Regions from separate parts of the Eubacterium sp. BL-380-WT-2B genome, predicted to be linked through region 2. Evidence: a T-box and tRNA genes for the amino acid it is inferred to sense, from the RefSeq annotation. Region 2 holds a T-box; the other holds one or more tRNA genes.
The links. The T-box of region 2 lies ahead of thrS (threonine--tRNA ligase). A T-box ahead of a tRNA ligase gene usually reads a tRNA of that ligase, here a tRNA-Thr.
Positions count from the first base shown of each region.

Region 1: it encodes a tRNA-Thr, which carries the amino acid that the T-box ahead of thrS (threonine--tRNA ligase) is inferred to sense. The anticodon was not compared.

Region 1 is NZ_VUMP01000002.1:491,128-495,556, reverse strand. It holds gene FYJ53_RS05255 (gamma-glutamyl-gamma-aminobutyrate hydrolase family protein) at 1-690, opposite strand, end outside; gene FYJ53_RS05250 (hypothetical protein) at 802-1,209, opposite strand; gene FYJ53_RS05245 (hypothetical protein) at 1,264-1,530, opposite strand; gene FYJ53_RS05240 (hypothetical protein) at 1,846-2,097, opposite strand; tRNA gene FYJ53_RS05235 (tRNA-Thr) at 2,253-2,328, shown strand; THF riboswitch at 2,536-2,627, shown strand; gene FYJ53_RS05230 (folate family ECF transporter S component) at 2,754-3,509, shown strand; THF riboswitch at 3,607-3,699, shown strand; gene folE (GTP cyclohydrolase I FolE) at 3,808-4,368, shown strand; gene FYJ53_RS05220 (HD domain-containing protein) at 4,365-4,429, shown strand, end outside.
Region 2 is NZ_VUMP01000009.1:98,144-102,572, reverse strand. It holds gene FYJ53_RS21930 (FUSC family protein) at 1-397, opposite strand, end outside; gene FYJ53_RS17800 (DUF445 domain-containing protein) at 488-1,384, opposite strand; T-box leader at 1,556-1,762, shown strand; gene thrS (threonine--tRNA ligase) at 1,857-3,770, shown strand; ribosomal protein L20 leader region at 3,821-3,939, shown strand; gene infC (translation initiation factor IF-3) at 3,901-4,429, shown strand, end outside.

The DNA.
Region 1 (4,429 bases), on a different contig from region 2:
ATATTCGTATGAACGCTTAGGCCACAGAAACTCAGGATGCCACTGGATTGCCAGACCATAAGTCATATCTGGTATCTCAACAGCTTCCACCAGTCCATCCTTTGCGCGCGCTGTCGCCTCCAGTTCTGGGGAAAGCTCCGCGATTCCCTGGTGGTGCATACTGTTGACACGAATTGTTTTTTCACCGATAATTTCAAACAGCTTACTGCCTTCTTTAATCTCAATATCGTGCACCGGAAAAACAAACTCTGTTTTCTGGGAATGCTGTACAGGATCTGGATCCTTTTTTTGTGCGATCAGATCCTGATAAAGCGTACCGCCCAGAGCCACATTAAAAAACTGAAGGCCGCGGCAGACACCAAAAAGGGCTTTGTCCTGTTTCCGGACTTCATCAAACAAAATCACTTCCATATAATCCCGTTCCGGCGAAACCTCATTGCAATATTCGGTCATTTCCTGATTGTAGAGCGCCGGGTCCACATCCTGTCCGCCAGTAAATAAAAAGCCGTCAAACTCATTTACCAACGCACGTATATCCGCTTCATTTTTTAAGAGCGGCAAAAGAAAAGGCATGCCGGAGACCTCCAGAATACCATTTAAATATCCCGGAAAAATCCAGATGCTGTTCCATTTACTTGCCTGTTTTGTATCATAAAGGGGCAGTACCCCTATTTTAGGTTTTCTTTCCATTCTGTTTTCCTCCAACAAAATATAAAAAAAGTATTTCCTCAAGCTTTTGCCATTGAAATACTTTAAAATAATATTACCCCAAATTCTTTGAAATAACAAGCCTTTTCTTTATCAGTCAATCCCAAAATCGGCCATGCGCTTGTCCAGTTCGGCCATGGCATCGTCATCCAGATCATAACGATCCAGCAGGTTCAAAAGATCCTCGCATTTTTCACGGATAGCTCCTGCGGTGGCTTCATCGCCCTCTTCCTTGAAAACCTTGCTGTCCTCTTTTAACAGGTCCACAAGTGTCAGCACCTTTTTAGGTTCGACCTCCCCAAAATTTCCCAAAAGATCAAAGACAGTTTCTGATGGCAGGCTGAGAATCATATCAAGCGACATGCCCAGAAGGCTTTGATACTGATCATTGGCCAGTGAGTGACACTCTGCATATTCCTTTTTTGACCGCTTGAAAATTATTTCGCTGACTGCCCGGCACATTGCTCCGATCATTTCCATCAAATAGTCATTTTTCAGCATGGTTTTCTCCTGTCTGTTTATACCTGAAAAAATCCCGGCGAACCGGGACCTTTTTTATTCGGTTGTTGTATCCTCTACTACCTGGACCTCACCGTTTTCCATGTCAACGGTTATACTGACAAACTGCGTTTCATTCTTTTCGTCACCGGCTGTCAAAATCTCATCGGCGTTCACATCATCCATTTTCCAGGTAATTTTAAAAATATTTCCTATCGTTTCAGAGCTGGAAGTCATGTTCTTCGTGTTCTGACGAAGAAACTCCTGTCCTATATGCTCTATAAACTTTCTTGTCGCAATTTTCTCTGCTGCGTAAGCATCCATCCTTTTTCCACCTCATTCTATATCATTCAATACATTTATAGACTTATTTTACCACTTTAGCCGTTCTTTATCAATAAAAAGACTGGCATCTCTCCAAAAATATTTATCTACAAGCACCTCAAATACGTTTCAGATAAATAAAATTATTGATTTTTATCCTTTTTGCCTTTATTGGTTTTATAACAAATAAATTTTTGATTTATCCCTTGACTTGCCCGGTCCATTTCGCTATACTATGATTCGATTCTAGTTCAACGGATCTTGATGTTCAATAACGGAGAGGTCTGACCGACCTTCACTTGATATAGCTTTTGTTCAGGGCATAAAACTACATTCAAGTGAAGCGCCGTTTTCTTTCAGCCAGCTTCTGGATTTTTCTTTTTGCTCAAAACTGGCATCTCTTATCTGTAAAACAGCTTTATGAATGCTTTCTAAAAAAGCGTCATCATTATCTGAAATAAACAACCCAAATTTTATACAATAAACCTTAATCTGGTTCATATCCAAAGACAGAAGCGCAGTGTTTCTTTCCTTTTCCGAGTGTTCAAGCGACTGTAAATAATTCATTTTTAAACTCCTTTTCCATTTTTTCACTTTATTTCTTAAGCATATACCCATGCATTACCGCCAGATTCACTTTTTTAAAAAGCATCGCAGAGATTAAAAATAAAGGATTGCCAAAACATCTTCATTGTGTTATTATATGAGAGCTGAAATCTTAAGCTGAAGTGGCACAGATGGTAGCGCAATTGATTCGTAATCAATAGGTCAGGGGTTCGATTCCCCTCTTCAGCTCCATTAAAAAACAGGGCGGGTTTACCAGACTGGTAGATCCGCTTTTTTAGTGGTTGTGCTGTTTATTATCCCGACAGGTCTACAATCTTTTTACTGCCTGTCTGAAAGCCTTATAAACAGCCGTCTTCTCTCCATCGTAAATGTTTAAATAATATCCTTAAAAATCATTGCACAATATATAAACCTGTGCTATGATGGGGCTAATCAATACAAAGAGTAGACAAGGTGCGTAAAGTGTTAAAGGATGGGAAGTTGCCTTTAAACGAAAATAGGTCATTGCGGTACCTTGTCGCTTCCGCTTGTACAAATCAACAACCCTGTCCGCAGGGAGCCTGGCTGTCCTACAGATGCAGGCAAGTCTTATCCTCCGGGATACAATAGTTGTAGGCGTGCGGAAGCATTACTTTCAGAAATTGAAGGAGGTTCTCATGAAAAGTAATGCTTTATCCCGTGGCACCACCCGTACGAAACTGGTCGTCAATTGTGGTTTGCTCATTGCCATCAGTATTGTGCTGAAAATTTTATTCGAGATGTATATTCCGCTGGGTGGTTTTCCATCCCTCAGAATCAATCTGACATCTCTCCCAATTATGCTTTCTGGCATTTTATTGGGGCCACTCGCCGGTTTTATCGTTGGCTTTATTTCCGATTTGCTGTGCTTTTTCATTAAGCCCGGCGGTCCATTTTTTCTCGGTTTCACGGTTGCCAGCGGCCTGACAGGGCTGATTCCTGGTCTTTTGTGGATGCTGTTAAGAAAAAAGGAAATTAAGCATCTGGAATGGTTTAATCTTGGTTTTATCGTGTTGTCTGTTGGTGTTTTAGTATTAACCGGATTGTTCAGCTTTGAAAATGGCACAATCTACTATGCCGGTGAACCGCTAAATCCATTTGTTTTAGTGTTATTTATTGCTCTAATGGTCGGCTTTGTGATCTTCCCCATCATCACGGTCAGGCGTTCCGAGGTGCTCGGCGAATATCGAAGCGACTATATTCTGTTCATCGTCAGTGTGACCCAACTGATAACTTCCATTATTTTGAACACCTGGTTTTTAACCATTCTGTATGGTCAGGCAGTATCTGTGCTTTTACCCGCACGGATTATTACCAATATTTTCCTAATACCACTTTACACAATCGCTTTGGTGGGATTACTGAAGGTATTGCCAAAATTTGTAAAAAAATAGGTTTCAGGAGCTGTGTAAAAACAGCTCTTTTTATATTTCTAAATCTTATCATTGAAAACCTATTGCAATAGTGGTAAGATAGACACAATTAATGATAAACAGAGTAGATAAGACGCGTGAAGTGTTAAAGGATGGGAAGTTGCCTTTAAACGAAAATAGGTCATTGCGGTGTCTTATCGCTTCCGCTGTGCCCTACGATGGGGATTGTAGGTTGCGGAAGCACTGCTCTTTTTACCGGGCAGTGCTTTTTGTGTTTATTTTTAATAATCTTATAGCGTTCAATATTGGAGGAATACAAATGAACAAAGAAAAAATTATGGAAGCTGTTACCATGCTGATTGAAGCCATCGGCGAAGATCCCCAGCGTGAGGGCCTTGTAGACACACCCGACCGCATTGCGAGAATGTATGAAGAAATCTTTGCCGGTATCGGGCAGACGGCCGAAGAACACCTGTCAAAATCCTTTACCATTGAGTCCAATGATCTTGTCATTGAGCGGGACATCCCGTTTTATTCCATGTGTGAACATCATTTTCTGCCCTTCTACGGAAAAGCACATATTGCCTATGTACCAAACGGAAAGGTTGCCGGCCTCTCTAAACTGGTAAGGACTGTGGATGTTTACGCAAGGAAACCCCAGCTTCAGGAAAAGCTGACCTCAGAAATCGGCAGCGCCATCATGGAATATCTGGACGCCCAAGGCGTAATGGTCATCATTGAGGCCGAGCACCTCTGCATGAACATGCGCGGTGTCAAGCGACCCGGCACAAAAACCATCACTGCTATGAGCGATGGTATCTTAAAGACAGATGCCAGCCTTAAAAATGACGTCTATAATCTTTTAGGAATAAGAGCATGAGCTCAAAACTCACCCAGACCAACCGGCTGTTAAATCTTCCGGAATACCAGGATTATTTACA
Region 2 (4,429 bases):
AAAGGTCGTTCAGTGTCCCGGGGCTGATCTGTACAAGAATAAAAGCCATACCGGGGATGTAATAGTTTGTTTTCAAAAATTCGTTGGCATCGGCATAGATTAGAAAGAAAATCAGCAGAAATCCTATAATAACCAGTGCTGCAAAATGCATGGAGACCAGAGTCCCTAAAATGGCGTAGCCAACCAACCAAAGAGAATCGAGCAGCATGTTGACAATGGACAGTCGGGTTTTAACCATGGTCTGCGTGTATAAAAGAAAAACAAGAGCAATAACCGCATTATTTCTGCCAAAAAGCAGAATAACCGTTCCCATAAGAAACAAACCGAAGACAATGGCTGGCAATGCTCTGGGCAATGCCTTAAAGAAATTTTTAATGGCTTTTAAAATTGAGATCACTCCTTAACGGTTTTCTTTTAAAATACCCTTTTAGAAAAAAATAAAGCAATAAAAAACGATTCTGGTATTTTTCCAGAACCGTTTTTTAATTTAGAAAAAATTCATTATAAATCCCATAATCATACCCAGCAGACCGCCGAGCCATATGATGGCATTCAATTCTTTTTTCATGATACTCAAAATGATTTTTTCCATCTCCAACACATCAAAACCATTGATTTGGTCTTCTACCAGTTGAGGAATATCCAAAGCGATGAGTGCCTTGGATAAATTATTTTCGACCAGATTGTGATAGGCTTTAAGCAGACTCTCTTTTACCTTTGGTACACTTGAGCCGAAACGATCGTAGAGCTCAGCCATGCTGTAATCCAGTATTTCATGGCTCTCGCGGTCTACAAGATTACCGATCATTTCCTCACCGCGTTCAAAGACCATGTTGTTGACAGTATCCTTGAGCTTTTCACGGATACCGATCATGGTGTTATCACTGACCATAAAAGAAAAAGCTGAAAACAATGAATTATTCTTGATTTCATCCATCGCAGCATCGGCAACCATATCACCGACATCCATCTGGCATACCTTACGATACAGCAGTGCGGTTGCCTTTTCAGTGGTTGTATTCGCCAGTGCTTCTGTTTTTTCCTCATCGGTATAGTGGATAATAACTTCACGAATGGTCATGGGACTGTCTTTGTAAGCCTCAATTTTATGATCGATATAGCTGTTGATTTTAGCATCCATTTCCTGCGACAGGAGTCCGCGGCTCAGAACTTCTTCATTTACTAATGTAGATCCAATGACAGCTCCCACAGATTTTGCGATTCGCGGTTTTTCTTTTGGAATGATCCCCGGCGTGAAGGGAAGTGTCCATCCTAAAATTTTGACAGGCTTCAGTGGCCGGAATAACATGCGTATGGCAATCCCGTTGGTGATAAGACCGATAACAGCACCGACCAAAGGGCCGATTAAAAAGTGTAGATCCAATTATGATCGCTCCTTTATAGAATGATTGGTTATTATAGTATTATAACGATGACGCTTATAAATGTCCATCCTCAAGTTTAACTTAAAATCATTTAAATTTACATCAATATTTTCAAAAAGGTGTTGAATCTTTTGGTGTTTAGGGGTATACTGTGTGTATAAATTAAACATTTAAAGATGATGACTGGGAAGAGTAAGTTAAATGAAGGTTACAGAGAGCAGGCATGGTGCTGGAATTGCCGCAGCCGGTCCTTAACTGAAGACCATCCCACGAGTTGGCTGTCAAATGCAGTACCGGAGCACTGTCCGTTATCAGTATCAGAGTGGGTATACCATGTATACCAATTTGGGTGGAACCGCGTAATAAACGTCCCATTGTCTATGACAATGGGACGTTTTTGATATTTTGTCCCATTCAGAAAAAATATTTTTTTAATCAATATTAACGTAACAATTTTATGGAGGTAATCTTATGAACATAACTTTAAAAGACGGTTCTGTTAAACAGTATGAACCTGGAATCACTGTTTATGATGTAGCGAAGGATATCAGCGAAGGTCTGGCGCGCAACACAATGGCCGGTGAATTAAATGGCGAGCTGGTGGATATCCGCAAACCTATTACGGAAGACAGCACACTGAATTTATTGACTTTTGACTCTGAAGGCGGCAAGCATGCTTTCTGGCATTCTGCATCCCATCTTATGGCTCAGGCAATCAAGCGGCTCTGGCCTGAAGCGCAGTTAACCATCGGTCCGGCTATTGACAATGGTTTTTACTATGACATTGATTTAGAGCATACCTTAACCCCTGAAGATCTTGAAAAGATTGAAAAGGAAATGAAAAAAATTGTTAAGGAAGCGCCGGAGATTGAGTATTATACCAAATCCAGAGAGGATGCGCTGAAATGGGCAGAAGCAGAAGGGGAAACCTATAAAACCGAATTAATCAACAATTTGCCGGAGGATGCAGTTATTTCATTCTATGGACAGGGGGAATGGGCGGATTTGTGTGCGGGACCGCATATACGAAATGCATCTCAGATCAAGGCTTTTAAGCTTTTGAGTCTTGCAGGTGCCTATTGGCATGGCGACGCGAATAACAAAATGCTTCAGCGTGTCTACGGGATTGCTTTCCCGAAAAAATCAGAACTTGATGAATATTTGCAGCGATTAGAAGAAGCAAAAAAACGTGATCACCGTAAACTTGGTAAAGAACTAGATCTTTTCTCAATGCATGAAGAAGGACCAGGTTTCCCGTTTTTCCATCCTAAGGGAATGGTTCTGCGTAATGAGCTTGAAAATTTCTGGCGCAGCGAGCATATGAAAAAAGGCTATAAAGAAATTAAGACGCCGATTATGCTGAACGCAGATCTGTGGAGACGCTCTGGCCACTGGGACAACTATAAAGAAAATATGTATTTTACTGAAATAGATGGACAGGAGTTTGCTGTCAAGCCGATGAACTGCCCAGGCGGTATGCTTGTCTACAAAACAAGACAGCACAGCTACCGTGAACTGCCACTGCGTATGGGCGAGCTGGGCCAGGTACACCGCCATGAGCTTCACGGCGCGCTTCATGGCCTTATGCGTGTTCGTACCTTTACGCAGGATGATGCGCATATTTTCCTGACCATGGATCAGGTAAAGGATGAAGTCATTGGAATCATCGATCTGGCCAATGAAATCTATGATATTTTTGGCTTTAAATATAAGGTTGAGCTCTCTACCAAGCCTGAGAAGGCCATTGGTAAAGATGAAGACTGGGAAGTCGCGACAGATGCGCTGCGCGAAGCGCTTGAGGCCAAGGGGATGGATTATCAGCTGAACCCGGGAGACGGTGCTTTTTATGGTCCTAAGATTGACTTCCATCTGGAAGACAGCATTGGCCGTACCTGGCAGTGTGGTACAATCCAGTTAGATATGCAGATGCCGGAACGTTTTGATTTAACCTATGTTGGCAGTGATGGAGAGAAACATCGTCCGGTTATCCTGCACCGTACGATTTTCGGCAGCATTGAGCGTTTTCTCGGTATATTAATCGAACACTTTGCAGGAAAATTTCCGCTTTGGCTGGCTCCGGTACAGGTACAGTTGATTCCGGTATCCGATGCCCATGACGCTTTTACAAAAGAAATAGCTGCAAAACTGGAAGAAGCAGGTATTCGTGTAGAGATTGATTTCAGGGATGAAAAAATTGGTTATCGTATTCGTGAAGCACAGATGCAGAAGATTCCATATATGCTGGTTATTGGCGATAAGGAAGTTGAATCAGGACGTCTGAGTATCCGTAACCGCGATACCGGCGAGCAGGAAACACTGAAAATTGATGAATTTAAATATCGTCTGGCTCAGAATATTGCCAAAAAATCGCTGGTTTTAGATTAATTTTAAAAAGTGCTTGACAATTATTTATGACTGCTATATACTAAATAAAGCAAACAAAGCAGAGGTGTCCACTTCTCACCTGGTCTTTTAACAAGGCGGGTTCATAGCAATTTAAGTAATTGATTGTTTAATGCAGGTGGACTATGTCTACCTGCATTTTTGTTTAATAAATTCCTATAAATGGAGGTGTATTACTATAGCAAGAGAAGTTCAACACGAGATTAACGAGGAAATCCGCGATCGTGAAGTCCGCGTAATTGATGCAAACGGAGAAATGCTGGGCGTTATGCCGACAAAAGAAGCACAAAAACTGGCAGATGAAAAGAGTCTGGATCTCGTTAAGGTTTCTCCTAACGCGAAACCACCGGTCTGCAAAATTCTGGACTACGGTAAATTCCGTTACGAAGAAATGCGACGTGTTAAAGAAGCAAAGAAAAACCAGAAAGCGGTTGTTATCAAAGAAATCCGTATGTCTGTACGGGTTGAGGAACACGACATCATGGTTAAAATCAAAAATTGTATCAAGTTCTTAGAACAGGGCAATCGTGTCAAAGTATCCATCCGTTTCAGAGGCCGTGAGATGGCTTATACGGATCAGGGTAGGGGTGTTTTACTTGACTTCGCTGAACGTGTAACTGATTATGGTACGGTTGACAAGC